Regions from separate parts of the Enterobacter sp. UPMP701 genome, predicted to be linked through region 3. Evidence: predicted binding sites of a transcription regulator. Region 3 holds the regulator's gene; each other region holds the start of a gene.
The links. Region 3 encodes PhoB, which activates phosphate uptake and scavenging genes when phosphate is short. Its sites were predicted from a motif close to CTGTCATAAAACTGNCNNAT; they were not measured.

Region 1 (10,386 bases), 150 kb from region 3:
GCCAGTACTGCATATAGATGCCGGCGGCGGTCAGCTCTGCCATGCCCACCAGCACAAACATCACCCAGTAGTTCCAGCCGGAAAGGAAGCCTGCGAACGGCCCCCAGTATTTATAGGCAAAGTGTGCGAAGGAGCCGGACACCGGCTCTTCAACGACCATCTCGCCGAGCTGGCGCATGATCAGGAAAGCGATAATCCCCGCGATAGCGTAACCCAGCAGAACCGCCGGACCGGCCATTTGAATGGCGGGGCCGATGCCGAGAAACAGCCCGGTCCCGATCGCGCCGCCGAGGGCAATTAACTGAATATGTCGATTTTGCAAACCACGTTGCAGCGTCGGATTCTGATCCGACGTGGCTTCAGTGCTACCATGGCCTGAAGCGGATGACGCGTCTTTCACGCCCTACCCCTGTCTCTTTTTTAGAAGGGGCACGTTTTAACACTTCATGCTGGTGGTAGCAAGTTTAACGCCGGGCCAGCGCATGCGCCCGGCTGATTAACGTCACGACCCGATGATGCCGCCGTCCGCTTTGGTAATCACCACCGTTGACGAACGCGGACGTCCGTTCGGGCTGGCATCTGGCCAGTTGGAAACAGCGCGCGGATTGGCCGGGTCGGTAATATCATCCCCGCCCTCCCCCGGATGCTGAATGTTGATAAACAGCGTCCGGTTGTCCGGCGTAAACGCAATGCCGGTGATTTCGCACCCGCGCGGCCCGGTCAGGAAACGGCGATACTCGTTGGTGCCCGGAATGGTAGCGACCATCTGGTTATTGCCCATCCCCTCGTACGCTTTCTTATTGATGGTGCTGGAGGAGACGTCGGTCTGGATCCACAGGACGCCCTGGTGATCGAATGACAACCCATCCGGGCTGCCGAATGCCGCGCCCTGCATGGAGCCTTTGGCCTTCGGATCGTCGCCGTCGGTACGCCCGGCCATAACCAGGATATCCCACTTAAAGCGTGCGGCGGCAGGATCGGCGCCGTCTTCGTGCCAGTGCATAATATGCCCAAACACGTTGTTGGCGCGCGGGTTGGCGGCATCGACCGGCGCCTTGCCCTCTTTACCGCGATCGCTGTTGTTGGTGAGTGTACAGTAGACGCTGCCGCTGGCGTGCGGATCGACGGCAATCCACTCGGGGCGATCCATCTTCGTTGCCCCCACCGCGTCGGCCGCCAGGCGGGTTTTAATCAGCAGGTCGCCCTGGCTTTCAAAGCCGTTGCTTTTATCCAGACCGTTTTGCCCGAAGATCAGCGGCAGCCAGTCGCCGCTCCCGTCCTCGTTGAACCTGGCGACGTACAGCGTGCCGGAGGTCAGCAGCTGCATATTGGCTTCACGGTTCGCGGGATCGTATTTTTTATCCGAGACAAATTTATAGATGTACTCAAACTTCTGATCGTCCCCCATGTAGACCACCACGCGGTTATCGGCGGCGAGCGTGACGGCGGCCCCCTCATGCTTGAAGCGGCCCAAAGCGGTGTGCTTGCGCGGCGTGGAGGTCGGGTTGTACGGATCGATCTCCACGACCCAGCCGAAACGGTTGGGTTCGTTAGGGGTTTTATCGACGCTGAATCGCTCATCTACCTCGTTCCAGCGGTAGGATTCATCGCTGTCGCTGATGCCGTAGCGTTTTTCCAGCGGGTTGCGATCGGCTTTTTTGACAAAAATATCCGACCAGTTCTCCTCGCAGGTGAGATAGGTGCCCCACGGCGTATGGCCATTGGCGCAGTTTTGCATGGTGCCCAGCACGCGTTCCCCCTTCGGGTCGGCGGCGGTTTTCATTAAGTCCTGATGACGCGCCGGGCCGGTAAGCTGCATTGGCGTATTGACGGTGATGCGGCGGGCATAGGAAGACGGGCGCACCACCTGCCAGTCGCTGCCGGTTTTTTTCACTTCCACCACCGACACGCCCATCGCGTTCTGCCCCTTGCGGGCTTTGTCGAGGCTCCAGTTAGCCGTACCGTCGGTAAACAGCATCCCGTTGTCGATGTATTCATGGTTCATTGCCAGCAGGCCATGCTCCGGGTTTTGCGCCCCCTGCGGCAGGCTAAACCACGCCATACCGTCGTGGTGCATGCCCGCCTGCACGGCCTGTTCGTCCGTGGTGTTGCTGGCGTCCGGCTTAAATGCCGGCATATTGTTTTTGATCCCCGTCGCGTCACCCCAGCGATAGAACGGGCGGGCAATATAGCCTTCCGGCACTCTGACCGTGTCTTCCGTGGAGACGTCGATGCTGGTAAAGCCCAGGGAAACCGCTTTTGCCAGCGCGGAAGGCTTCGATACCGCGGCAATGGCATTTTCGGGTTTGATCAAAAAGGGGAATGAAACCGCAGCCCCCGCCACGGCGCCCATCTGGAGAAAACGGCGGCGGGAGAGGAACACCTCTGCAACCTCGGAGAAAACCGGGTTGGCGCTGCGGTTAGTAATGTCGTCGCGATGTTCTTTTTTAAAAACGGATTTGAGGGGTCTGCCCATAGCGGCTTCCTGTCATTGGCCAAGAGGTAAAGAGTTGGCGACCAGTGTAAGAAGCTTTTATTACAATTTTATAACACAGTGACGGTAGGATGGGGGCATCCGTGCCCCGGATAACGAGGTGGAACGCTTAGAACTCGTAGCCAACCGAGACCTTAAAGGTGCGCGGTTCGCCCTGAGTGATGTAGGTGCCGGAGTCGTCGACGCTGGCCCAGTAGTTCTCATTGGTTACGTTGTCGATGCCCGCGCGCACGGTCATCTGGTTTGCATTGTGGTTCACCGCGAAGCGATAGCGCATGCCCAGATCCAGCGTGGTGTAGCTGTCGAGCTTTTTGCTGTTCGCCAGGTCGGCATACTGGGTGCCGGAGTGGTTCACCCGCGCGGTCGCCGTCAGGCCGTCAACCGGCTTGATGTCGTACTCCGCGCCCAGTACGGCGTAGAAGTTCGGAATACCGACTGCATCGTTGCCCTGGTTCACGCCGTTTTTGGTTTTGGTCAGCTCGGCCTGCAGCCAGGTGGCGCTGGCGTTGAGGCGCATCCCCAGCATCGGCTCGCCGAAGACGTTCAGCTCCACGCCACGGTTACGCTGCTCCGCATCCAGGCCGTAGTGATTGTTAGCATCGAGGATCGCCGACGGCATTTTGATCTCAAACAGCGCCAGAGAGCCGCCCACGCGCCCGAAGTCCGCCTTCACGCCCACTTCGTTCTGCTTAGAGTGAACGATGCCGGTACTCTGGCCGTAGTTAGTAGCGGTGTTAGGTGCGGTTTTGCCCGGCTGCAGCGCTTCGGTGTGGTTGGCGTAGAGGGAAATTTCCTCCCACGGTTTGTAGACCACGCCGTAGGTGGGCATCCAGCGGCTACCGTCGAAACCGTCCGCGTCGTTCTCTTCGCCGGTAATTTTGTTATACCCGCGAACGACCACTTTCTGATGGCGCGCGCCTGCGGTGAACAGCAATTTGTCGTCCAGCACACCCAGCGTGTCGCTCAGCAGCCAGCCCTGGGTACGGGTGCGTCCGCTGGTCAGCGGATCGCTGTATTTGCCGCCGGAGCCGTTGAGGTTAGTGCTGTCCGGCATCTCAACGCCAGTATTGTGGTAGATGTTGGTGGTCGGGTTATCCTTCGTCGCCGACATTTTCCACGCGATTTTTTCGTTTTTGGTCATTGCGGAGTACCCGACGTTGACCTTGTGCGAGACGAAGCCGGTAGTGAAGCTACCGCGAATGCCCGCCATGCCGCTGACGGAATCGCTGATGAGGTTAGTATCAAGACGGCTGACCACCGCATTACCGCTTTTGTCCATCAGCTTCGGCGCGCTGTAGATCCCTTCTTCGTGCGCGTGCTGCGCGCCAAGGCCGGTATACGCCGTCCAGTTATCGGTGATGTCGTACTCGCTGCGCCACATCCCGAACTCGTTTTCGATATCGCTGTAGGCCCACTTCTGAGAGAAGTTACGATCGTTCTTCGGCGGTTCAGGCACAAAATCCACCGCCGAGATATTTACGCTGGTCGGGCTGCCGTGGAAGGTTTTTTTCTGATAGCCCAGGTCCAGCGAGGTACGGAAGCGGTCGCCTTTGTAGTCCAGGCCGGTGGAGAGCAGCGTGGTGCGGCGGCGGTCGTTTGGTACGCCGGTTTCCCCTTCGCGATGCACGAGGTTCACACGCGCGCCGAACTGGTCGTTATCGCCAAAGCGACGCCCCGCATCCAGCGTAGTGCCAATCTGGGAATCCGAGGTGTAGTCCACGCCCACTTTCGCCTGCGGGGTGTCGCCCGCGTGTTTCGGCTCAAGGTTGATCATCCCGCCCACGCCGGAGCTTGCCGCGCCATTCATCAGCGAGTTGGCGCCTTTGAAGATCTCGATGCGGTCGACCATCTGGGCATCCACCACCTGACGCGGCAGCACGCCGGAGAGGCCGCCAAAGGTCATGTCGTCGCCGTCAAATTTCAGGCCGCGAATGCGGAAGGTTTCTGCGCTGTTGCCGTACCCCTGAACGAACTGCACGCCCGCATCGTTGGCGACCACATCGGCAATGGTTTTCGCCTGCTGATCTTCCACCAGCTTCGAGGTATAGCTAATGATGTTGAACGGCACGTCCATGGCGTTCTGCTGGCCGAGCATCCCCATGCGCCCGCCGTTCGCCACCTGTCCGTCAAGGAAGGCCGGTACCAGCTGGTCGCCGCCGGGCTTAAAGTCGCTGGCGGGTGCTGACTGCACGACGATGGTGTCCTCTTTTTTTTCCTCCGCCGCGTGAACGGAATGTGTCGCCGCGCCAACGGCGAGCGCCAGCAGCGTTTTGTGCATGATGGTGTTGTTCATAGTTAACTCATTTTAAAGTGCGCGCAAAAATGACCCGTTGTCGGGCCTTAGAATGTATTGGGCGCAATGCAAATGAGAACTATACGCATTATCTATGTGTTAGCAAGTGTAACCGCGTACATAAGAGGGCGTGGTAGAAAAAAAGGGGAACAACCACCCCGTTTCGGGGCGGTGGCATTTATAAAACGCGCGCGATACCTGCAACATCAATGCGCACCGCCGCGCCCGGGTTCCAGCCGGGCTGACTGACGGTCCTGAGGATAACAGGCTGCTCATGCCCGGCTAACCCAAGGGTGAGCGTAGACAACTGGCCGGTGAAGTCCACGTCAAGGATCGCAATCTGGCTTTCGTGCGGCGCACATGCCGTCACGTGCAATTGCTCAGGGCGCATCATTATTCTGCCCTGCCCTGTCGCCTGCTGGTCGTCCGTCGGTACTTCACCCAGTGCGCAGACGGCATAGCCGGCAGCCAGCTGAGCGGGCAGGATCACGGCATCACCAAGGAACAGCGCCGTCTCTTCGTCAACGGGACGGGTGTAGACCTCATAAGGCGTGCCCACCTGAGTGAAACGACCAGAACGCATGACCGCAACCTGCGTGGCAAAGGACAACGCTTCGTTCTGATCGTGGGTGACCAGAATCGAGGCCACGCCTGCTTCCGCCAGCAGGTCGGCCGTTGCCTTACGCGTCATGGCGCGCAGGCCGGTATCCAGCGCCGAGAACGGCTCATCCAGCAGCATCAGCGACGGGCGCTGGGCCAGCGCGCGGGCAAGCGCTACCCGCTGCTGCTGACCACCGGAAATCTCATGCGGCCAGTGCGTCGCAAGCTGCCTGTCCAGAGAGACCATCTCCATCAGCGCCTCAACGCGCTGGCGTTTTTCGTGGCGGGTACCGTTCAGCCCCCAGGCTATGTTATTTGCCACATTGAGGTGCGGGAACAGCGCGCCCTCCTGAGGCACGAAACCGATCCCGCGCAGGTGAGCGGGAACAAAATGGTTTTCATCAAACAGCGTTTGCCCCTGCATGGCAATGCGCCCGGTGTCGGGCGTCTCAAACCCCGCAAGAATGCGCAGCAGCGTCGTTTTACCCGACCCGGACGGCCCGACAATCGCCGTCCTGCTCCCCGGCGCAACGCTCAGGTTTAAGCTGTCGAGCACCTGCACGCCAGCAAACGATTTAGAAATGGCGGTTAATTCAAGCATGTCATAGCCCTGCAATTTTTTTCGACTGAACGTAGAGAATGGCGGTCAGCGGAAGTGAAATCAGGATCATCAGCATCGCGTAAGGCGCGGCAGCCACGTAATCAATTTCACTGGTCAGCGCCCAGAAACCGGTAGAGAGCGTGCGGGTTCCCAGCGGCGAGAGCAGCAGCGTGGCGGTCAATTCGTTGCTGACGCCGAGGAAAACCAGCGCGGCCCCAGCCGCTGCACCCGGCGCGGCCAGCCGCATAGTGACGCTCCACAATGCCCTGGCGGGCGTGCTGCCCAGGCTGCGCGCCACGTTTTCCAGCTCGACCGGCGCCTGCGCAATCCCCGCCCGCAGGTTGATAAGCGCGCGGGGCATAAACATCAGCAGATAGGCCAGGAACAGGGTAATTTCCGTCTGGTAAATGGGACGAGCGTAATGAATGGTGACGGTGACCAGCGCCAGCGCCGTGACAATGCCCGGCAGCGAACTGGTGATATAGATGCACCCTTCCAGCATCCGGAAGATGCGGCGCGGGTAGCGGATCCCAAGCCACGCGATCGGGATCACGCACGCGGTCGTCAGCAGCGCCCCGCCCACGCCGAGCATTAACGTCTGGCGCAGGGAGTGCCAGAGATCGGCGCTCATCCAGTTTTGCACGCCGCCGAGCCAGATCCAGCGACACAGGACGCCCAACGGCACGCCCAGCGCCAGCACGATCAGCACGAGAAAAAATAGCTGCCCCAAAGCCGCCGCCGCAGGCTTCAGCGGCCAGCGCTTCTGTTCACGCGCGGCACCGGCGCCAATGCGCGCGTAGCGGGCCTTTCCGCGCGTCACGCCTTCCAGCACTAAGATAGCCAGACAGCACAAGGCCAGCACGCCCGCCAGCATATTGGCTGCCGGGCCGCTGAAGGTCGACTGGAACTGGTCGTAAATTGCCGTGGTGAAGGTATCAAAGCGGATCATGACGTACAGGCCATATTCCGCCAGCAGGTGCAGGGCCACCAGCAGCGCGCCACCGCAGATGGCGAGCTTAAGCTGAGGCAGCACCACGCGGAAAAAGACCCGCCAAGGCGGCGTGCCGAGCGATGCGGCCACATCCTCCAGCGTCGGATCGAGTCGGCGCAGTACCGCTGCAACCGGCATGTAGATAAACGGGTAGTAAGCTAACACGGAGAGGAACACGCCCGCAGAGAGCCCGTGCATGGACGGAACCACGCTCACCCAGGCATAGCTTTGTACAAACGCCGGGATAGCCAGCGGGGCGACCGCCAGAGCAGACCAGATGCTCCGCCCGGCAAGCTGTGTACGCTCGGTAAGCCAGGCGATTGCCACGCCGGTGACAATACACAGCGGAACTGCCAGGGCGGTCAGCCACAGCGTGTTGCTGAGCAGCTCGGCAACACGCGGGCGGAACACCAGCGCCTTAATGGTTTCCCAGCCGGTCTCAATGCCAATGGCAATGATAAAACCCAGAGGCAGAAGCGCCAGTAATGAAAACAGAACAGCTAACGCAACCATCGGCAGCGCAGGACGCCTGCGCGCAGTCTCCCGCACGCTGTTTTTGCCGATGTCGAGACTCAGACCAGACATAAGTCGTTCACTTTACTCTCAAAATCACAGCAGGCCAGCCTGGGTCATCAGCTCGATAACTTTCTTACTGTTGAGCGTTGAAGGTTCAACTTTCGGCGCATCGAGATCGTTCAGCGGAACCAGTTTCGGGTTAGAGGCCGCGTTGACACCCACCGCATATTCAAAAGCGTTGTTGGTGCGCAGACTTTCCTGACCTTCTTTACCAGTGATGTATTTGATGAACGCCTGCGCCTGCGCTTTGTGCTTGCTGGATGCCAGAACGCCACCGCCGGAAAGGCTTACGAACGCGCCCGGATCCTGGTGCTTGAAGTAATAGAGCTGAGTGTTTTTGCTGTTTTCACCGGTTTTGGACTGGTCGACAAAGCGGTAGTAGTGATAAATCACCCCACCATCAATCTGACCGGCGTTGACCGCTTTCATTACGGTGCTGTTGCCTTTATAAGCAACGAAATTGGTTTTCATTGCCTTGAGCCACTCCAGGGTGGCCTTTTCGCCTTTGAGCGCCAGCATTGCGCTCACGATGGCCTGGAAGTCCGCGCCTGACGGTGATGCCGCCCAGCGGCCTTTCCACTCGGGTTTCGCCAGGTCCATCAGCGATTTTGGCAGCTGCTGTTCGTTCAGTTTCTGCGGGTTATACACAAACACCGTGCTGCGGGCCGCAATGCCAATCCAGCGACCGTGCGCCGGACGATATTGTGCAGGCACCTGCTTCAGGGTTTCTGCCTGCAGCGGCGCAAACAGATTGGCATTATCCACCAGCACCATGGACGGCGAGTTTTCCGTCAGGAATACGTCTGCCGGTGATGCGCTGCCTTCCTGAACCAACTGGTTACCCAACTCGCTGTCATCGCCGTTACGCAGCGTGACTTTAATGCCGGTTTCTTTGGTAAAACCATCAACCCACGACTTCACCAGGTTTTCATGCTGCGCGTTATAGACAACGATACCGTCGTTGTTATCTGCGGCAACCGATTGTGTGGAAAGGAAAAGTGATGAAGACAACAAGGCAAGCGAGAAGCAGGACAGCAGGCGAGAATTCATGAACATATCCTTAGTAGAGCAACGGGAAAAATGAAGCATAGCGTTGTGGGAAAGGATTAAAGCATACAAAAACGCTAATGATAATTAGTATCAATCCAGTTTAATCGTAAAAGTGTAAAATTCCTTTATATCGGGGGTTATAGTGATAAAAATCCAGAATGGCGTGAGAGAAAAATTAAAGATTAAAAAAACCTTAAGACAGAAAATTATAAAACTTACTTAGCCTTCTATTTATTAAGATTTTATTTATCTGAAAGAGAAAAATGAAAACGTTCGAGGCTGACCAGAGGAAAATATGATTCCCTTCATACTATTATCCTCACTCGCGCCTTAGATCATTTTTACAGGCAGTAGTTCCAGCGTTCGTAAAATTTGGCTTCGATTCGACCATTTCGCCTCTCCCTCTGTAAGTATCCGGCCTTCCCGTCTGCAAATCCTCCAGGTGAGGCTTAGGCGATTTCCGATATCGCTTAATCCTCAGTTCGCTTTCCATTCTGCAAACTAGCAGTGAACCGTCACATGGTGTCAGTGAAACATCAACGACAAGCAGAGCACCGTTGATTATTACTTCTCTATAATGCGTTGCCCCGGCTCGCATGAAGTAGGTAGCCGCTGGCCTGGTTATGATGCGATTATCAAGTGATATGCGTTGCTCTACGTAGTCTTGTGATGCGAATCCCATGATGCACATTTGATTTTTACTGTATGCATACACAGTACAAAAAGGAGTGAGGCTTATCAATGCGTGATCTCTCTGCCTCCCGGTGCTAAACTCAGCGGCATCATAATTCTTATTGACTAATCATATGTTTAGTTTATTTCGAAGTGACCTGTTTATTTCATTAATCGCGAGGGGTGAGCTATGTTGAGCTCCATTTCTAATAATCTTGTCCGCTTTGTGGTGCTGATGAGTGTTATTGCTTTTTTTACGGGGTATAGCTCCGGTTATCCGGTAATGATTTTTTTAGAAATCGTCATGGTGGTCATTTTATTACAAATGGATTACCCAAACATAAATTTTTTAAACGACATAAAGAGTAATGCAGGATGAATAGTAAGATTCTATCAGTTCATTACCTTAGGGCTGTCGCTTGCATTGCTGTTTTAGTTGACCATTTTTCTGGTCTTCTGATAATAAATGGGAATCCAATACCATACCTTGAAAGAGGCGGGTTTGGTGTTGACCTCTTTTTTATTATTAGCGGATTTATAATTTACATTTCTTCAGAAAATAAATCACTTAATACGCCGGTCCATTTTATAATAAAGAGACTATTCAGAATATATCCTTTAATGATTGTAGCATGGCTTATTGGCATGTCTTTTGTCTTCGATTATCAAGGGGTGTGGGGGTTTTTCTCGCCACTAATTCTCATTTACCAGAATTATGACGGCATTGCTCCTAAGTTCGGGACTCATGCTATGGGTACGCCCTGGACTCTGGCGTATGAGTTTTTATTTTATGGTTTATTTGTCCTGGTGTTATCAATTACCCATAAACATAGAGCTTTGATATCGATTTTACTTCTGATTTTTATTCCAACATTTCTACAGATAGCATTCAACGATTCTTTCTCAATACGTAGTTCCGCGTTTGCAAAAGCTGATGAAAACATCCTACTGTATGGTCTTATCAGGATGGCGAGCAGTACTATAATGTTCGAATTTGCTATAGGTATAGCTTTAGGGGTACTTTTCAAAAAGGTTAGAAAGATTGATATAACTATAACATCGTCAACATTAATATTCTATTCAGGAGTATTGCTTACTATTGCCATACT
Region 2 (10,386 bases), on a different contig from region 3:
AGACTCGTTGAACCACTTAACTTGACCTTTAATCTTTGCCATTTTGCAAAATTCCTTAGAGTGTTTTCTTAGCCCGCAGGCATTAACTGAGATAAAACTGAGACATTACTGCATGAGGCACTAATATAAGGTTCGGCAGAGAAGCGGTATTCAACGACAACGTGTTTACTCAGGACTTCTTTACTGAAAATGCCACACATAAACAGAACTGTACCTCGTTTGACCCAAAACGTGTTATCACACACTATGTTTAATATGGCAAGCCATTTTTAAACATGTCTCGATCCGCCGCACAAATTCGAACACTGTCTGTAAGGATTTGCACAATTATGCGCGCAGCATACAGACGGCTTTACTCCCTTACACAGACTCAACGCTGCTCGCGCAAGCGCTGTAATCTAAGACTTTTTTAACATAGCTCAATCATTACAATGCGTCCAGCAGGCGGGAAAAGAAATTTTCAGTATTGATTGAGTTAGAACAAATTGTGAAAACTTATGCTTAAATCATTGTAACGGAACTGTATTGTTTCAGAACGAATTCAGCGTTATTAGCATCGCCCGAATGTATTAAAATGCAGCGCTGAATAAACAGCGTTATGCACTAAAATAATGAAATTTTTATGACTCTGCATCAAAATAAGGCAAGCAAAACGTTTCGATAAAAATAAAACAAGCCCTTGCGCGTTTACATACAAAATATATGCAACAATTACTCGCTTCGTTTATACGGATAAATATTCGCCTGTTTTCAGTATACTGAAACTATTATTAACTGCTGCTACAGTATTCTGTGCGTCATGGTACATCTTATCCAGATGCGTTTGAGAAGGCGGCTGGGGGGCATCATCTGGAGATGACAAAAACCCTGGAGGTATGACGGAACAGGGAGAGGCGTGCCGGGAAAGATCACAACCACCTCCCCTCCAGTGACAATACGATTAGCGCTCAGCCACCAGGCGGATAAAATCGTCTTGATCGTTGTTATCCTCCGCGACAGCCTCTTTTGGCGCTTCTTTCTCTTCCGGCTCGTTCGCTTCGCACAGACGACGCAGCAGCGCATTCTGCCGCTTTTGCTGCTCAAGCAGCGCTTCCAGCAGTTCGATCTGCTCGTTCGTACGTGAACTGGCACGGTTTACGAAAAACCAAATGACCAGGCCCACCAGCAGAACAACCAAAGAGATCATCAGGGATGCCACATTTAGCAGACCTGAATTCAGTAACTCACCCATTTCACCACCTCAATAAAAACGTCTATTTTACCACTGGCGCGAAGGAAGGAAATCATCTGAAGAAAAAATGCGTGTTACCACGGAATAAACTTATTGATTGCGCAAACGCCGCTAAAAAACTGTACATCCTGATCGCACATCACGTTGATAGTCTGCGTCCATAACACCACACACGCTATCAGCACGATAATCAGAATCACCCAGCGTATTTTTTTCACTCCACACTCCGTCTACATACCCGATGCAATCAGATTATCACGGTTATCTTAAACAAGGACTAACTGTACCGCCATCGCGCCCTTTTCAGAATCCTGCACTTGTTTCATTACGTGAACCGTTTACGCTAGCGTTATGATAACAATGATAAAGAGGTCATGATGCGCGTAATTATTCGAACAATTATTGTACTGGCAATTCTCTGGATTGGGCTGCTGTTAACGGGCTACGGCGTGCTTGTGGGAAGCACTGAAAACGCCGCCGGGTTAGGCATTCAGTGTAAGTATTTAACCGCACAAGGCGTCAGCACGGCGCAGTATCTCCATTCGGATAGCGGGATCATAGGGTTGACCAACTGCCCGGTACTGCGTAAGACCTCCGTGGTGATTGATAATGGTTAATCTACAGGGATAACGTCGACAAAAAACGCCGCAACGAATGCGGCGTTTTTTTTATGCTTCCGGGATTAAAACGGATAGTCGTGATAACCCATCTGCTCAGAAATCTTACGCGCGGCAGTATGCAGGATAGCCACATATTCGTGCAGGCGCTCTTCCGAGAAACGCAGGGTTGGGAAAGAGATGCTCAAACCCGCGATCACCACGCCAAAGCGGTCAAACACCGGAACGCCGATGCAGCGCAGCCCTTCTTCCTGCTCTTCGTTATCTTCGCCGTACCCTTGTTCACGTACCTTGTCGAGCACCGTTAACAGCTCATTGGTGTCAGTAATAGTACGTTCCGTGCTGCGTTTATACTCCACGCCATCGAGGATCTGTTTCACCTCTTCACGATCGCGCCACGCCAGCAGAACCTTACCAATAGCCGTGCTGTAAAGCGGGTTGCGACGACCGATGCGCGAATACATGCGCAGGTTATACATGGAGTCAATTTTATGGATGTAAACAATGCTGTCCTCATCCAGTGCGCCCAGGTGGATGGTCTCTTTGGTCAGGCGGGAGATCTCACGCATCTGGATATCCGCGCTACGGATCAGGTCAACGTTTTGCAATGCCCTGGCACCCAGTTCGAACAGTTTTAGCGTCAGAGAATATTTTTCAGATTCGCCTTCCTGCGCAACATAGCCCAGCGACTTCATGGTTTGCAAAAAGCGATAAACGGTGCTTTTCGACATCATCACGCGCTGCGACAACTCTGTGATACCAATTTCACGCTCTTCTCCGAGCGCCTGTAATATGCCAAACACCTTCAGCACGGAAGAAACAGAATCTGGCTGTTTATCCAAATCCGCAATTGCCATTTACCACCTCATAGAGAGTGTTTTATAAAAATCAGAACCGGTTTTTATTATAAATTCCCGTCATGTTACCTGCAATCAATCCGCGTTTACTTCGTTACAAATCTGCGACATAAAACGGCGTTAACGGTGCTAAAATAGTTACCCTGAGAATAATTTCACTTCGAGCTATTTATCCCCGATGGAAAAAAACCTTTCCGATGGCCTGCCTTTACCCCAGCGGTATGGCGCAATTGCCACAATTATTATTGGTATCTCCATGGCCGTCCTTGATGGCGCCATTGCAAACGTTGCCCTTCCCACCATCGCCAGCGACCTGCATGCTTCACCCGCCAGCTCGATATGGATTGTTAACGCCTATCAGATTGCGATTGTGGTTTCCCTGCTCTCCTTCTCTTTCCTGGGCGATATGTTTGGCTACCGTCGGGTCTATCAGTGCGGTCTGGTCGTGTTTACCCTTACATCTCTGCTGTGCGCCCTTTCGGACTCTTTGCATACGCTGACGCTGGCGCGCATCGCGCAAGGTTTTGGCGGCGCGGCGCTTATGAGCGTCAACACGGCGTTAATCCGCTTAATCTACCCGCACCGCCATCTGGGGCGCGGCATGGGGATAAACTCGTTTATTGTCGCCGTCTCTTCGGCCGCCGGGCCAACGATTGCGGCGGCCATACTTTCTGTCGCCTCGTGGCAGTGGCTGTTCGCCATAAACGTGCCGCTGGGTATCGTGGCCATCTTCTTTGCCCTGCGGTTTCTCCCCGCTAACGGACCGAAAAGCACGATGCCGCGTTTTGACGTGGCAAGCGCAGTGATGAATGCGCTCACCTTTGGCCTGCTGATTACCGCCCTCAGCGGTTTTGCGCAGGGCCAATCCCTGATGCTTACCGCCGTGGAGCTTGTCGCCCTGCTGGTGATCGGCTTCTTCTTTGTTCGCCGCCAGCTTGCCCTGCCGGTGCCCTTACTGCCGGTCGATCTGCTGCGGATTCCCCTCTTTTCGCTCTCCATCTGCACGTCTGTCTGCTCATTCTGCGCCCAGATGCTGGCCCTGGTTTCTCTGCCCTTCTTCCTGCAAAGCGTGATAGGACGTTCCGAAGTGGAGACAGGGCTGCTGTTAACCCCTTGGCCGCTGGCGACGATGGTGATGGCTCCGCTGGCAGGTTATTTGATTGAACGCGTTCATGCCGGTTTGTTGGGCGCGGTGGGGCTGGCGGTGATGGCAACAGGCCTTTTCGCGCTGGCTCTGCTTCCGTCTTCACCAACCGATCTGGACATCATCTGGCGCATGATCCTGTGCGGAGCCGGGTTTGGTCTGTTTCAGTCGCCCAACAACCACACTATTATTACCTCTGCACCACATAACCGCAGTGGCGGGGCCAGCGGCATGCTGGGGACCGCGCGTCTGCTGGGCCAAAGCACCGGTGCGGCGCTGGTTGCCCTGATGTTTAACCTTGCCGGGCAAAACGGTAACCATGTTGCGCTTCTCACCGCAGGTGCGCTTGCCACCCTTGCAGCCGTGGTCAGCGGGCTGCGCGTGACCCAACCCGGCATTCAGGCATAAAAAAAGCCGGGCGGAGTCTTCTCCTGCCCGGCTTATTTCTGCGCTTCGCGTTACTTCAGGTATTCCCCGCTGCGCAGCGCTTCAATACGCTTATCCAGCGGCGGGTGTGACATAAAGAGCTCGCTCAGCGACTTTGATTTGCCGTTGATGCAGAAGGCCATCATGCTGTTCGCTTCCTGCGGCTCGTAGCTGGTTTTCAGACGCTGCAGGGCAGCAATCATCTTCTCACGGCCCACCAGTTTCGCTGAACCGGCATCCGCGTGGAATTCGCGGTGACGGGAGAACCACATAGTGATGATGCTTGCCAGAATACCGAATACCAGTTCCAGCACCATCGATACAGCGAAGTAGATCAGCGGGTTACCGTTGCTCTCTTCACCTTCGTCACGGTTACCGCCCATAAAGCCTGCCGCAATCTGCGCCAGAATACGGGAGATAAAGATAACGAAGGTGTTCACTACGCCCTGAATCAGGGTCATGGTCACCATGTCACCGTTGGCGATATGGCTAATTTCGTGCGCGATGACCGCTTCGGCTTCGTCACGGCTCATGTTCTGTAACAACCCGGTGCTGACGGCAACCAGTGACGCATCGCGACGGGCACCCGTAGCAAATGCGTTAATATCCGGGGCATGGTAAATGGCAACCTGCGGCATGGCGATCCCGGCCTGACGGGATTGCTGAGCCACCGTATTCATCAGCCACTGTTCCATATCGTTACGTGGCTGTTCGATCACTTCACCACCGACTGATTTCAGGGCCATCCACTTTGACATCAGCAGGGAAATGAATGAGCCACCAAAACCAAACAGCAGCGCCATAATCAACAGACCCTGAACGCTGCTCGACTGAATTCCCGTCAGGCTTAGCACCAGCCCGAAAACCACCATTACCGCCAGGTTGGTGAGCAGGAAGAGCGCGATTCGCATCATAATTTTCTTTTAACCTCAGTTTAACAAAACGCACTATGCGATTACCCACATCGTATGGGTATTGCGGCTATTTTCAAGCATCCGGTAGCCGTAAGTCACCAGAAAGACACAACTTTACACAATTGGAAATCAGCCTGACGGAAGGATGAAGAACAAAAAGAAACAGGCACAATTTCTTGTGCCTGTTGGGAGATTATTTTGCCGGAGCGGGCTGTACGGCAGGCTTGTCTTTTTCCAGATTCGCCAGGTCGAGCGCGATATGAACCGTCTCGTCCAGGTACGGATCCGGCTCCTGGTAATCTTTTGGCAGATCGTCCAGTTTCTTGAGCAGAGGCTTACCTTCACGCTTGAAGCGATCGTTGATACGCGCCAGACGCGTTGCATCATCTTCGTTGTTCTCTTTTTCACGCTGAGCGTAATTAAGAGAAACGATATTCCGCTTATCTTTCAGGGCATTGAAACGAGCAATATCCTTCATGATGTACTGGAATTCCGGATCTTTCGCGATGCGGTCATTATGCGCTTTCAGCAGTTCAGGGCCAAATTGCGTCATATCACCCGCTTTCACGTAGGTCGCGGCATTGATGCTGTCCCACGGCAATGCGTTATCTTCAAACTTCTCGCCGGTTTCGGTCTCTTCCGTGCCTGTCGGCATCATGATATCCGGCGTTACGCCCTTACGCTGCGTACTGCCGCCGTTAACACGGTAGAACTTCTGAATGGTGTACTGAACGGAGCCCAGCGCAGGCCATTCCGGACGCAGCATCTGATCGTAAATACGGTTCAGCGAGCGATACTGCTGAACGGTACCTTTACCGAAGGTGGGTTCCCCCACGATCAGCGCACGGCCGTAGTCCTGCATTGCAGCGGCAAAGATTTCAGATGCGGATGCACTGAAGCGGTCGACCAGAACCACCAGCGGACCTTTGTAATAGACCACACCGTCGTTGTCAGCATCTTCACGAACTTTACCGTTGTTATCACGAACCTGAACCACCGGACCAGACGGGATAAACAGGCCAGAGAGCGACACTGCTTCCGTCAGCGCACCGCCGCCGTTAGTACGCAGGTCGATGATGACGCTGCTCACGTTCTGCTTCTCAAGTTTCTGCAGCTGAACTTTCACATCGTCAGTCAGGCCCACGTAGAAGCCAGGGATATCCAGAACCCCCACCTTCTCTTTACCCACGGTTTTCACCGACATTTTCACCGCGCGGTCTTCCAGACGGATACGCTCACGGGTCAGGGTAACGATACGGGTTTTGGTGCCTTTACCGGCAGGCAGAATTTCGAGACGAACTTTGCTGCCTTTTGGCCCTTTGATCAGCGCAACCACATCGTCCAGACGCCAGCCAATGACATCCACCATGTTCTGGCCGGTTTGTCCTACCCCCACAATGCGGTCGCCTACGCTAATCGCTTTGCTTTTGGATGCCGGGCCGCCCGCGACCATGGAGTTAATCACCGTGTAATCGTCGTCCATCTGCAGCACCGCGCCGATACCTTCCAGGGACAGGCTCATTTCGGTATTGAACTGTTCGGTGTTGCGAGGAGAGAGGTAGTTAGTGTGCGGATCGATTTCGTGCGCAAAGGCAGTCATCGCCAGCGAGAAGACATCTTCACTGTTGGTCTGCGCCAGACGACGAATGGCAAATTTATAGCGACGCGTCAGCGTGTCGCGGATCTCTTTTTCATCTTTGCCGGTCAGCTTGAGGCTAAGCTCGTCGTATTTAACCTTTCCGTCCCACAGCGTGTTCAGCTCGGCTTCATCTTTCGGCCAGGGCGCTTTGCTGCGATCGAGGTTAAAGGTATCGTTGCCGGTGAAGTCCATCGGACGTTCCAGCACTTTCAGCGCGTACTGATAGCGTTCAAAGCGACGTTTTTGCGACAGGTTATAAAGATCGTAGAACAGATCCAGCTTGCCTGACCGCAGCTCATCACCCACCTCGGATTTGCGCTTAGCGAACTGCTCGACATCGCTGGCGAGCAAAACGTTATGGCTGTAATCCAGCAAGTTCAGATAGCGGTCAAAGATTTTGGCCGAAAAGGCCTGATCGAGATCGAACTGACGATAGTGCGAGCGGGTAAAACGTGAGGTCACGCGCTCGCTCACCGTCGCGTGCTGCGTCTCTTCCTTGAGTACCGGAATTTGATCAACACGCGTGATATCGTCCACTGCGAAAGCGTGACCTGTTATGGCAAACAGACCCGCCAGCGCGGTGAGCTTAAAAAAAGTGTTCATGCCAGGCTTGGCCTCCGTTTCAGAACAACAAGTGTTCTGCGCGTACAATCATTGACATACCAGAAGTCAGCTGTACACGAACGCCATCTTTGGTGATTTCCAGTACCGTGGCGTCCATAGCATTATTACCCGCTTTTACCTTCAGCGCCTGACCCACGCTCAGGGCGTTGATGTCAGAAACCGGAGTATGACGCGGCTCTTCACGAGGCGCGCGCGGGGCTTTAGCTGCTGGTTTGTCTGCACGCGGTTTGCGATCGTTGTTGTCGTGACGACGCGGCGCAGGACGTGGTTTACGTTCGCGACGCGGCGCTTCTTCCTGGCCGTTTGCCGCGGCGGCTTCGCGTTTTTTCGCCTGCTGTTCGGCACGTTGTGCCTGAACGCGTGCTTTGGCTTCTTCCAGCTGCTTGCGCGCGTGCTCAACGTGCTGCTCGTCCAGCTCACCGCAAGGGTTGCCGTCGAGATCTACGCGGGTCGCGCCCGGTTTGATACCGTACAGGTAACGCCAGCTCGAAGTATAAAGACGTAAGGCGGAACGCAGCTGAGTTTTGCTGAGGTTCATTTCCCCTTCAACACGCGCCACCAGATCCTGAAAAATACCGACTTTCAGGGGACGAGCTTCACCTTCCGCACTGAAGCAATGCGGGAAACGCTCGGCCAGAAATGCGATAACTTCTTTACTGCTATTCAACTTAGGTTGATTTTCCATGAAATTTCCTGATTACAACGGACGTTGCCAACAAGCGCAGGCATGAACAGGCGTCATTATAATGACGCTATCAGTAAATGCTACGTTATCCGTTGATTATCCTGCGACGCTCGCAAAGAATTTTTGATAATCGGTTGCTGCGAGGACGTTTTCAAGGTTTGCCACCAGCTCGCGCAGCCCCTGTTCGTCCTCGGTTGTAAAGCGGCTGAAGACTGTACTGTCGATATCCAGAACGCCAATAATCTGATTTTTTACCACCAGCGGCAGTACGATTTCAGAATTGCTGGCGGCATCACAGGCGATATGCCCGTCAAATGCATGCACATCTTCCACGCGCTGAACCTGATTCTCCGCCACCGCAGTACCGCACACGCCGCGCCCTACCGGAATACGCACGCAGGCCAGTTTGCCCTGAAAAGGCCCCAGCACCAGCGTTTCACCTTCCAGGAGGTAGAAGCCAGCCCAGTTCACATCAGAGAGACGTTCAAACAGCAATGCGCTAGTATTTGCCAGAGTGGCTAAGAAGCTGGTTTCACCCGCCATCAATGCCTTAAAATCGCGGTTCAGGTCCGCGTAGAATTCTGTTTTGTTCATTATTCAATCACTTAGTTGTCTTACAAATTTACCGCATAGCCTATTAAAATAAGCAATAAATGCGCTCATGCTCAAGATGAATCCGTTCATGAGTTAATATAACGTTCAACAATACTTATTTGTGCGCAGCTAATGGCCTTAAAAACAACCAAAATTACGCCGGCAAAAAAGATAACGGTCCACGCGGTAAGCGAAGCTTTGCCTCGTGCACATTATCAGCGTTGCCCCCAGTGCGATACGCTTTTTATGTTGCCGAAGATGAAATCGCACCAAAGCGCCTTTTGTCCCCGCTGCGACGCTAAAATTCGCGATGGCCGCGACTGGTCGTTAACCCGCCTTGCCGCCATGGCTGTTACCATGCTGCTGCTGATGCCCTTCGCCTGGAGCGAACCGCTGCTGAAACTTTACCTGCTGGGCGTGCGCATTGATGCCAACGTGCTGCAGGGGATCTGGCAGATGACGCGCCAGGGCGATCCCCTCACCGCCGCCATGGTGCTGTTCTGCGTCGTTGGCGCGCCCCTGGTGCTGGTTGCGGCAATCGCCTACCTGTGGTTTGGTAACATTCTGGGGATGAACCTGCGCCCGGTTCTGCTGATGCTGGATAAACTCAAAGAGTGGGTCATGCTGGATATTTATCTGGTGGGCGTTGGCGTGGCGTCAATAAAAGTGCAGGACTATGCGTTTCTCCAGCCCGGCGTGGGGCTTTTTGCCTTCATCTGTCTGGTGCTACTCAGCATCCTGACCCTGATCCATCTCAACGTGGAGCAGCTCTGGGAGCGTTTTTATCCTCAGCGCCCGGCTACCCGCCCGGATGAGAATCTCCGCGTCTGTCTGGGATGCCACTACACCGGCCTGCCGGACGCGCGCGGTCGCTGTCCGCGCTGTCACATACCGTTGAGACTACGACGTAACAACAGCCTGCAAAAATGCTGGGCGGCGCTGATTGCCTCATTGGTGTTTCTGATTCCGGCCAACACCTTACCGATCTCCATCATTTACGTGAACGGTGGCCGCCAGGAGGATACTATTCTCTCCGGGATAATCTCCCTTGCACACAGCAACGTTGGGGTGGCGGCCATCGTCTTTATCGCCAGTATCCTGGTTCCCTTTACCAAAGTGGTGGTGATGTTTACCCTGCTGGTCAGCATCCACTTTAAGTGTGAACAAGGTTTACGGACCCGTATTCTGCTTCTGCGATTCGTCACCTGGATTGGCCGCTGGTCAATGCTGGATCTGTTTGTGATTTCGCTGATGATGTCGCTGATTAATCGCGACCAGCTACTTGCTTTTACTATGGGACCCGCAGCTTTTTATTTCGGCTCTGCGGTGATATTGACTATTCTTGCTGTGGAATGGCTGGATAGCCGCTTACTTTGGGATGCACATGAGTCAGGAAACCCCCGCTTCGCCGACTGAAGCGAGAATTAAAACAAAACGCCGCATTTCGCCATTCTGGTTGCTGCCTGTCATCGCCCTGATGATTGCAGGCTGGCTTATCTGGACGAGCTATGAAGATCGCGGAAGTACCGTCACCATTGACTTCCAGACCGCCGACGGCATTGTCGCCGGGCGAACGCCCGTTCGCTTCCAGGGGGTCGAGGTAGGTACGGTTCAGGACATCTCCCTTGGAAAAGGACTGAACAAGATTCAGGTGC
Region 3 (10,386 bases):
TCACCACGACGGTCACCCACGGCGTGCCGCGGCGTGATGTTTTGGCAAACACTTTAGGCGCACTGCCCTGCTCTGCCATGCCGTGCAGCATGCGGCCCACGCCGAACACGTCACTGTTGATGGCCGAAAGCGATGCGGTCAGCACCACAAAGTTGAGAATGCTGGCGGCAAACGCAATGCCCATATGCTGGAAGGTCAGCACAAACGGGCTGCCGTTGGTGCCCACCTGGTTCCACGGGTAGATGGACATGATCACAAACAGCGTGCCCACGTAGAACACCAGGATACGCATCGGCACCGAGTTGATGGCGCGCGGAATGGATTTCTCAGGATCTTTCGCTTCCCCGGCGGTGATGCCGATAATCTCGATGCCGCCATAGGCGAACATTACCATCTGCAGCGACATAACCATCCCGAGCCAGCCGTTGCTGAAGAAGCCGCCGTTGCTCCAGAGGTTATGGATCCCGGTCGGCTGGCCACCGTTCCCGATGCCCCAGATGATGATGCCAAAACCGGCGAGGATCATGATGATAATGGTCGCGACTTTAAAGAAGGAGAACCAGAACTCCAGCTCACCAAACACCTTCACGCTCATCAGGTTGACGGCGCAGATAATCAGCACCACGCTCAGCACCCAGATCCAGTGCGGCACCGCCGGGAACCAGACGCCCATATAGATGCCAAACGCGGTCACGTCGGCAATGGCGACAATCAGGATTTCAAAGCAGTAGGTCCAGCCGGTGATAAACCCGGCCAGCGGGCCTAAATTTTCCTGCGCGTAGCGGGAGAAGGAGCTGGCAGAGGGGTTGTGAACCGACATTTCGCCGAGGGCGCGCATGATGATATACGCCGCCACGCCGCCGATGATGTAGGCCAGCAGAACGCTGGGACCGGCCATTTTGATGGCATCTGCCGAGCCATAAAAAAGACCGGTACCGATAGCAGAGCCCAGCGCCATAAAGCGGATGTGGCGAGTGCTGAGTCCACGTTTAAGTTTGTTAGTGCTTTCCATTAAAATCTTGCCATTCAACACGAAAAAACAAAAAACCACGGGGCCTTAAGCCCCGTGGTTAAACAGTTTGTTGCCGTTGATTAATGGGCGTTCGATGCGACCTGACGCCCTGCAGCACGGTCCCAGATAACGGCCAGAACCAGCGCAACAACGGTAGGCATCAGCCAGGCCAGGCCCTGCTCGGACAGCGGCAGACGCTGTGTCCAGGCTGGCAGAATATCTGCGAACGCTGATGCTTTGATCCCGTCAAGGATACCAAAAATCAGGCTGATAAACATGGCTGGCGCAATAATTCGCGAGGAGTTATGCCACCACGGGCGGGTGAAGCTCAGCACCACGAGCACGATGCATGGCGGATAAATCGCCGTCAGCACTGGAATAGAGACCTGAATCAGGTGGCTCAGACCGAGGTTGGACACCGCCATGGAGAAGATACCGAGGATAAACACCAGGGTGCGGTAAGAGAGCGGCAGATACTGTGCAAAGAACTCTGCGCAGGCGCAGGTCAGGCCAACCGCCGTCACCAGACACGCCAGGAAGATCAGCGCCGCCAGCAGCATGCTGCCCGCACCACCGAAAGTGTGCTGAACGTAAGCGTGCAGGATAGCCGCGCCGTTCGCGTTCTGATCAACCAGCATCGCGCTATCGGAACCCAGGCGGAACAGCGCCAGATACAGCAGCGTCAGGCCCACACCGGCCATCAGGCCAGCCCAGATAGTGTAGCGGGTCAGCAGACGCGCTTCGGTCACGCCACGGGAACGCGCGGCGTTAACGATAACGATACCAAACACCATGGCGCCCAGCGTATCCATCGTCAGATAGCCGTTCACAAAGCCGTTGGAAAACGCAGCGTTTTTGTAGGCGTCCATCGCGTCGCTAATCGGGCCTGCTGGCCAGATGATGGCCGCCACGGCCAGCACGATCAGCGCCACAATTTTCAGCGGAGCCAGGAAGTTACCTACGGTATCCAGCAGCTTGCCCGGATAGAGGGAAACCAGAATCACGATGGCGAAGTAGATCAGGCTGTAGATAAACAGCGGCATCGCGCCGTCTCCGGTCAGCGGGGCAATCCCGACTTCAAAGGAAACGGTCGCCGTACGCGGGGTGGCAAACAGCGGGCCAACGGCCAGATAGCAAACTGTCGCCAGCAGAACGCCCGCCACTTTGCCAATCGGGGTGCTGAGGCTATCCACGCCGCCGCCGACTTTCGCCAGCGCGATGACGGTCAGCACCGGCAGGCCCACGGCAGTAATCAGGAAACCAAACGCGGCGGTCCAGACGTGTTCACCCGCCTGTAAGCCAACCATTGGAGGGAAAATGATGTTGCCTGCGCCAACGAACAGCGCAAATGTCATAAAGCCCAGCGCGATGATGTCACGCGATTTTAAGTGATGGGTCATAAAACCTTACTGCCTGTGGATGTGGTGTTGAAAACATTGAGATTTTCGATTTCCCTGATGGGACGATACAGCCGAAAATTTGCTCAATTTCAGCGGGAAATGCTCCCGTCCTGGCGTGGAGAAGAATAGTTTTTCGATTTACCACGCAAATACAGTCGGTCTGACAGTATCTGGGGGGCAATTTAAACGCTTATAACGTTTAAAGGCAAGGTGGGATCGCAAAACCAGAACAATATGCCAGCATGAAAACACACGCCAGCACAATGCGCTAATTATGAGAAAAACCCATGGCTAATCATGCGAACAAAAAACAGACAGCCGTATAAAATTCACACGCGTTTCGCTTGACTGCAAAGCAAACGGGCCAGCAAACGCTGGCCCGTGGAAAGGTAAAATGACACGCCTGCCGTCAGGCGATTTTTTTGGCAATTAATCGTTCCGGCATCACAAAGCTGAAGCGGGTTCCTTTGCCCGGCGTACTCTGAATATCAAGACGGCTCTCATGGTGATTAACCGCATGTTTCACAATCGCCAGCCCCAGGCCGCTTCCCCCGGTCTGCCGCGAGCGCGCTTTATCCACGCGATAGAAGCGCTCGGTCAGACGCGGAATGTGCTCAGGCGCGATCCCCGGCCCGTTGTCCTCTACGCTGAATTCGGCCCCTGCCGGGGTGTGCTGCCAGCGCACCACGATGTTCGTCCCTTCAGGCGTATGATTCACCGCGTTGTACACCAGGTTGGAGATGGCGCTACGCAGCTCATCTTCGCTACCGAGTACCTTCAGCGTGTTGTCGACGTCAAAAGTAAGATGGTGTTTTTTATGGCTTAAGGTTTGGGCTTCCCGCTCCACCACCCGCAGCATCATCGGTACGTCGATGGTGTCAGTCAGCGCAAGCGAAGGCGCCGCTTCAATCTTCGACAGCGTCAGCAGCTGCTTCACCAGCCCTTCCATCCGGTGCGTTTGCTCGCGCATGGTGTGCAGTGCTTTTTCGCGCGGCGCGCCTTCCAGGGTTTGCTCCTGCATCATCTCCAGATAGCCCTGAAGCACCGTCAGCGGGGTACGAAGCTCGTGGCTGACGTTGGCAAAGAAGTTGCGTCGCGCCCCTTCCAGCTGGTGCATCTGGGTGACATCGCGCGCCACCATCAGCCACTGGCGATCGCTGTAGGGCATTACGCGGATTTCCAGATGGCGGCCATTATTGAGCTTCAGATTGTGCGGACGGGTGAAATCACGCTTTTTCAGATACAGCGTGAATTCGGGATAGCGCAAAAGGTTGAGGATGTTCTGACCATTATCGTCCGGCCAGCGCAGGCCGAGGACCTGTTGCGCAAGACCGTTACACCAGAAAATGGTGCCTTCCTCGGTCGTCAGAATGACGGCATCAGGCAGCGATTCCGCACCGCTGCGAAAGCGTTTGATTAAGCTTCCCAGCTCGCGACGACGCTTTTTATTACGCATCTGCATCTGGTGCAGGCCGTACAGCAGCGGTTCCCAGCTTCCGCTCCCCGGCGGAGGGGTCATACTTCTGTCCACCCACAGCCACCATGAAAGACGCAGCAGGTTCCAGAAATGCCAGATCAGCAAACCCGTCACCGACGCCAGCAGAAACCACGGCAGATAACCCAAAATGGCCCCCAGAAGGAGGGCCGGAATACAGCATAAGATCAGTTCAAAGACGAGCCTTTTCCATGACAGACGTTCCAGCACGCGTCACACTCCTGTCATTGTTCAGAAACGGGTAGAAAAACGATAACCCGTGCCGCGGACCGTCTGCACCATGCGATCGTGGCCGCTCAGTTCCAGCGCTTTTCGCAGGCGGCGGATATGGACGTCAACCGTCCGGTCTTCGACATACACGTTAGTTCCCCAGACGTTATTCAGCAACTGCTCGCGGCTGTAAACGCGTTCCGGGTGAGTCATAAAGAAGTGCAGGAGTTTAAATTCGGTAGGCCCCATATCGAGGGGATTTTCGCCGGTCATGACGCGGTGTGACGTTGGATCAAGGCTGAGGCCCTGCATCTCAATCACCTCTTCAACTGCCATCGGCGAGATGCGGCGCATCACGGCTTTGATACGCGCCACCAGCTCTTTCGGGGAGAAAGGCTTGGTGATGTAATCGTCCGCGCCGGTCTCCAGACCGCGCACGCGATCCTCTTCTTCACCGCGCGCCGTAAGCATGACAACCGGGATATCGCGGGTCATCGCCTCACGCTTAATGTGTTTGATAAACTGCAGTCCGGAGCCGCCGGGCAACATCCAGTCAAGCAGAATCAGATCGGGCCAGGGTTCATTCAGCTGGTTCACCGCGCTGTCATAATCTTCCGCTTCAACCGGCTGAAAGCCATTTTGTTCGAGCACGAAGCACACCATTTCACGAATTGGAGCTTCATCTTCTACGACCAGAATACGTCTCGCCATACTTTGCCCTGTCTTATCTTATTTAAGTTACAAGTTTGTAATGCGGCGTCATTATGCGTCAGATTTATGACAGATTTATGAAAAACAGTACCACTATAAATGGCAAACTGTTGTTTTATTACAGCGGTTATTTTCCTTTCCCTGAGAGTTTATAATCGTCCGCATCTTTTTTCGCCACGGATCTCCTATGCGCATACTTCACACCTCGGACTGGCACCTGGGTCAAAACTTTTACAGCAAAAGCCGTGCGGCTGAACATGAAGCGTTCCTGAAGTGGCTGCTGGAAACGGCACAGGCGCACGAGGTAGATGCCATTATTGTGGCGGGTGACATTTTCGATACCGGTTCGCCGCCGAGCTACGCGCGTGAATTATACAACCGTTTTGTGGTGAACCTGCAGCAGACCGGGTGCCATCTGGTGATTGTCGCCGGGAACCATGACTCCGTCGCCACGCTGAATGAGTCCCGCGATATCCTGGCGTTTCTCAATACCACCGTGGTGGCCAGCGCCGGGCACGCCCCGCAGATCCTGAATAAACGCGACGGCACGCCGGGGGCGGTGCTGTGCCCCATTCCATTTTTACGTCCGCGCGACATCGTGCAAAGCCAGGCGGGGCTGTCGGGTGCGGAAAAGCAGCAGCATTTATTACAGGCCATCACCGACTATTATCACCAGCAGTACGCGGAAGCCTGCGCCCTGCGCGGTGAACAGGCCATCCCCGTGATTGCGACCGGGCACCTCACCACCGTCGGGGCCAGTAAAAGTGACGCGGTCCGCGAGATCTATATCGGTACGCTGGACGCCTTTCCTGCGCAAAACTTCCCGCCTGCCGACTACATTGCGCTCGGACACATTCACCGGGCACAGGTCATCGGCGGCTGCGAGCATATCCGCTACTGCGGCTCGCCTGTTTCGCTCAGCTTTGACGAGACGGGTAAAGCCAAATCCGTCCATCTGGTGAGCTTCTCCGAGGGCAAACTCAGCGCCGTCGAGACGCTGGAGGTGCCGGTCACCCAGCCGCTGGCGGTGTTAAAAGGCGATCTTGCCGCGATTACGCAACAGCTTGAGCAGTGGCGCGGCGCAGAGCGCGATCCGCCGATCTGGCTGGATATTGAAATCACCACCGATGACTATCTGCATGACATGCAGCGAAAAATTCAGGCACTCACCGAAGATTTGCCGGTAGAGGTGCTGCTGGTGCGCCGCAGCCGCGAGCAGCGCGAGAAAATTCTGCTCGGCGCCCAGCGTGAAACGCTCAGCGAACTGCGCGTAGAAGAGGTGTTCGAGCGCCGCCTGTCGCAGGAAGAGATCGATGATGCGAAGCGGGCCCGGCTCAACGAGCTGTTCAGCCATACCCTGCATGCGCTCACTGACGAGGAAGAAAACGCATGAAAATTCTGAGCCTGCGTCTGAAAAACCTCAACTCCCTCAAGGGCGAGTGGAAAATTGACTTCACCGCCGAGCCGTTTGCCAGCAACGGCCTGTTTGCCATCACCGGCGCGACCGGCGCGGGTAAAACCACCCTGCTCGATGCCATCTGTCTGGCGCTCTACCACGAAACCCCGCGTCTGAATAAGGTCTCGCAGGCGCAGAACGATCTGATGACGCGCGACACCGCCGAATGCCTGGCGGAGGTAGAGTTTGAGGTGAAAGGCGTCGCCTACCGCGCCTTCTGGAGCCAGAACCGGGCGCGCAACCAGCCGGACGGGAATCTCCAGGCGCCGCGCGTGGAGCTGGCCAGCTGCGAAGATGGCAAAATCCTTGCCGATAAGGTCTCAGATAAACTGGAACAAACCGCGGCGCTCACCGGGCTGGACTACGGCCGTTTTACCCGCTCGATGCTGCTCTCGCAGGGACAGTTTGCCGCCTTCCTGAATGCCAAACCGAGCGATCGCGCGGAGCTGCTGGAAGAGCTCACCGGCACCGAGATCTACGGCCAGATTTCCGCCATGGTGTTTGAAAAACATAAAGCCGCCCGCAGCGTGCTGGAAAAGTGCGAGGCGCAGGCGGCGGGCGTTGTGCTGTTGAGTGAAGAGCAACAGCAGCAGTTGCAGGAAAGTTTGCAGGCACTTACTGACGAAGAGAAAACCCTGCTGGCGCGACAGCAGAGCCAACAGAAAGATTTTCAGTGGCTTACGCGTCATGACGAGCTTGCGCACGAGCAACAGCGCGTTGCTGCGTTGCAGCAGCAGGCGCAGCAGGCGCTGACGGACGCAGCGCCTGAGCTGGCAAAGCTCCAGCTTGCCCAGCCCGCCGCCCAGCTGCGTCCGCTGTGGGAGCACCTGCAGGAACAAACCTCACGTCTGGCGCAAACCCAGCAGCGAATTATTGAAGTAAATACTCGCTTACAAGCCAAAACCGCGCTGCGCGGGCGAATTCGTACGACCGCACTGCGAACCCACGAGCGGCTACAGGCCGAACTGACGGCGCTGGCGCAGTGGCTGGCGGAGCACGATCGTCATCGCCTGCTGGGCCAGGAGATTGCCGGCTGGCGCGCCCAGTTCTCGCAGCTAAACCGTGATAAAAGTCAGCTCGCCGCGCTTGCTGCGCGGATTGCTGAGCTACGAAACAAGCTGGCTGCAATGCCGGACATTACGCTGACGTTGACGGCGGATGAGGTCAGCGAGGCAATGGAACAGCAGTCCCGGTCACGCACGCTGCGCCAGCGGCTGACGTCGCTGCATGCCCGCTATCATCCCCTGCAAAAGCGCCTGCGCCAGAGCAGTGAAAGCGTGCAAAAAGCGCAGGCGGAGCAGAGTAAGCTCAATGAAACGCTGACGCTACGCCGCCAGCAGTACAAAGAGAAACACCAGCACTATCTGGACCTGAAAGCGCTGTGTGAACGTGAAGCGACGATTAAAGATCTGGAGAATTATCGTTCCCAGCTTGAGGCAGGCAAACCCTGTCCGCTGTGCGGCTCCAGCGAGCATCCCGCCGTTGAGCAATACCAGTCGCTTGAACTGACGGATAACCAGCGCCGGCGTGATGCGCTGGAAAAAGAGGTTGCCGCGCTAAAAGAAGAAGGCCTGCTGGTGCTGGGACAGGTCAATGCCCTGGCTCAGCAGATCCAGCGCGAGACGGACGAAGCGCAGACCCTGGCTCAGGAAGAGCAAGCGCTCACTAAAGAGTGGCAGGAGACCTGCGCGTCCCTGAACGTCACGCTGGCGATTCAGGATGATATCGCGCCCTGGATGAACGAGCAGGAACAGTACGAGCGCCAGCTTTATCAGCTCAGCCAGCGCCAGACTCTGCAAAACCAGCTCAACGAACAGGAAATGCAGGAACGCCAGTATCAGCAACAGCTGGCGACCGCGCGCCAGGCGCTGGAACACCCCCTCCTCGCGCTATCGCTTAACGTACCTGAAGACGGTAATGAAGCCGCCTGGCTGCACGCCCGCGAAGCGGAATTTGCACAGTGGCAGGAGAAACAAACGCAGCACGGCGTGCTTCAGGAACGCGTGAACGCCCTGAAGCCGTTGCTCGATACGCTTCCGGCAACGAGCGAGGAAGAAGCCGAACCGGCCATTCCCGATAGCTGGCGTGAAATCCATGATGAATGCGTGTCGCTGCAGAGCCAGCTTACCGCCCAGCAGCAGCAGGAAGCCCTGGAGCGAGAACGCCTGCAACAGTCGCAGACGCAGTTCACTGCCGCGCTCTCAGCAAGCTGTTTTGCCGATCGGGAGGCGTTTCTTGCCGCCCTGCTGGATGACGACGCTATCCGCCACCTCGAACAGCTGAAACAGTCGCTGGAAAATCAGATACAGCAGACCACGGCCCTCTCCGGCCAGGCCAGCCAGCAGCTTCAGGCGCATCTGGCGATGCGGCCGGAAGCGCTCGACACCGATGCCGCAACCCTGCAAAGCCAGCTGCAGCAGCTGGCGCTACGGCTTCGTGAGAACACCACGCATCAGGGCGAGATCCGCCAGCAGCTTAAGCAGGACAGCGATAACCGTCAGCGCCAGCAGGCGTTAATGCAGCAAATTGAAGAGGCCGGTCGCCAGGCAGACGACTGGGGGTATCTGAACGCGCTTATCGGCTCCAGCACCGGCGATAAGTTCCGTAAGTTCGCTCAAGGGCTGACGCTGGATAATCTGGTCTGGCTCGCTAACCAGCAGCTTAACCGCCTGCACGGACGCTATCTGCTACAGCGCAAAGCCAGCGACGCGCTGGAACTGGAAGTGGTCGACACCTGGCAGGCGGACGCGGTGCGCGATACCCGCACGCTCTCCGGGGGTGAGAGCTTCCTGGTCAGCCTGGCGCTCGCCTTAGCGCTGTCTGATTTAGTCAGCCACAAGACGCGGATCGATTCCCTGTTCCTGGACGAAGGGTTCGGCACGCTGGACAGCGAAACGCTGGATACCGCGCTGGATGCGCTCGACGCGCTGAACGCTACCGGGAAAACCATTGGCGTGATCAGCCACGTAGAGGCGATGAAAGAGCGTATTCCGGTGCAGATCAAGGTGAAGAAAATCAACGGGCTGGGGTATAGCAGGCTGGACAGGGAATTTGCGGTAGGGTGAATGGTGGAATGGTGCGGTCTGGTGCCCTCACCCTGACCCTCTCCCACGGGGAGAGGGTACAAACATTAAAAACAGCAACTTACGTTGCTGTTTTGCGTTTATTCCGGCCACAGCCACGCCGCGCCGCGAACGCCGCTGGAGTCACCGTGGACGGCTTTACGGATCGGGGTTTCGCACTCGCCGCCGAAGACCCACTGTTTCACCAGATTTGGCACCGTGGCGTACAGCCGGTCAACGTTGCTCATGCCGCCGCCCAGCACAATCACGTCCGGGTCAAGAATATTCACCACGTGCGCCAGCGATTTCGCCAGACGCATTTCGTAGCGGCTGAGCGCCAGTTCGGCCACCGGATCCTGTTCTTCCACCAGACGCATAATTTCGTTCCCCTTGAGCGGCTGGCCGCTCAGGCGGTGGTAGTCGGTCGCAAAACCGGTGCCGGAGATAAACGTCTCGATACAGCCTTGTTTTCCGCAATAGCACGGCACCTCGGCACGGTATTTGAGTTCATCTTCATCCATCCACGGCAGCGGATTGTGTCCCCACTCGCCCGCCGTGCCATTGCCGCCAATATGTGAACGTCCACCAAAAGCCACGCCCGCGCCGCAGCCGGTACCGATAATCACCGCAAAGACGGTCTGCGCTCCTGCGGCTGCACCATCAACGGCCTCAGAGACCGCCAGGCAGTTAGCATCATTCGCCAGACGCACTTCCCGGTTCAGACGCTGGCTCAAATCCTTATCAAACGGCTGACCGTTGAGCCAGGTGGAGTTGGCGTTTTTCACCACGCCAGTATAGGGCGAAATAGAGCCGGGGATCCCCATCCCGACCGTGCCCCTCTCGCCCGTAGCCTGCTCGGCCATGTCGACCAGCCGGGCAATCGTCTCGATCGTCTGGTGATAGTCATCACGCGGCGTAGGCAGACGGTGACGGAACAGCTGTTCCCCCTGCTCGCTCAGTGCGATAACTTCTGTTTTGGTGCCGCCCAAATCAATCCCAATACGCACAAGACTCTCCTCATTATTTTGATTATCAACAGA

Region 1: ACWKXT_RS07000 (PhoX family protein) is a predicted target of PhoB. The motif match lies at 2,534-2,553, and genes of this name have one in related genera.
Region 2: kdgR (DNA-binding transcriptional regulator KdgR) is a predicted target of PhoB. The motif match lies at 2,797-2,816, and genes of this name have one in related genera.

What each region holds. Positions count from the first base shown of each region.
Region 1 covers NZ_JBSKJN010000002.1:309,641-320,026, forward strand. Annotated here, with positions in the region: gene pheP (phenylalanine transporter) at 1-400, opposite strand, end outside; gene ACWKXT_RS07000 (PhoX family protein) at 503-2,476, opposite strand; gene ACWKXT_RS07005 (TonB-dependent receptor) at 2,604-4,787, opposite strand; gene ACWKXT_RS07010 (ABC transporter ATP-binding protein) at 4,966-5,988, opposite strand; gene ACWKXT_RS07015 (ABC transporter permease) at 5,990-7,564, opposite strand; gene ACWKXT_RS07020 (iron ABC transporter substrate-binding protein) at 7,589-8,605, opposite strand; gene ACWKXT_RS07025 (HumD family translesion DNA polymerase) at 8,925-9,287, opposite strand; gene ACWKXT_RS07030 (hypothetical protein) at 9,468-9,656, shown strand; gene ACWKXT_RS07035 (acyltransferase family protein) at 9,653-10,386, shown strand, end outside.
Region 2 covers NZ_JBSKJN010000003.1:530,023-540,408, reverse strand. Annotated here, with positions in the region: gene cspE (transcription antiterminator/RNA stability regulator CspE) at 1-42, opposite strand, end outside; partial or broken gene ACWKXT_RS11395 (DUF2627 domain-containing protein) at 56-200, opposite strand; gene ACWKXT_RS11390 (YebO family protein) at 941-1,231, opposite strand; gene mgrB (PhoP/PhoQ regulator MgrB) at 1,306-1,449, opposite strand; gene ACWKXT_RS11380 (YobH family protein) at 1,609-1,848, shown strand; gene kdgR (DNA-binding transcriptional regulator KdgR) at 1,914-2,705, opposite strand; gene ACWKXT_RS11370 (MFS transporter) at 2,884-4,257, shown strand; gene htpX (protease HtpX) at 4,308-5,189, opposite strand; gene prc (carboxy terminal-processing peptidase) at 5,383-7,431, opposite strand; gene proQ (RNA chaperone ProQ) at 7,451-8,137, opposite strand; gene ACWKXT_RS11350 (GAF domain-containing protein) at 8,234-8,731, opposite strand; gene yebS (membrane integrity lipid transport subunit YebS) at 8,864-10,147, shown strand; gene ACWKXT_RS11340 (MlaD family protein) at 10,116-10,386, shown strand, end outside.
Region 3 covers NZ_JBSKJN010000002.1:458,368-468,753, forward strand. Annotated here, with positions in the region: gene proY (proline-specific permease ProY) at 1-1,012, opposite strand, end outside; gene brnQ (branched-chain amino acid transporter carrier protein BrnQ) at 1,093-2,412, opposite strand; gene phoR (phosphate regulon sensor histidine kinase PhoR) at 2,822-4,117, opposite strand; gene phoB (phosphate response regulator transcription factor PhoB) at 4,139-4,828, opposite strand; gene sbcD (exonuclease subunit SbcD) at 5,016-6,221, shown strand; gene sbcC (exonuclease subunit SbcC) at 6,218-9,349, shown strand; gene mak (fructokinase) at 9,448-10,353, opposite strand.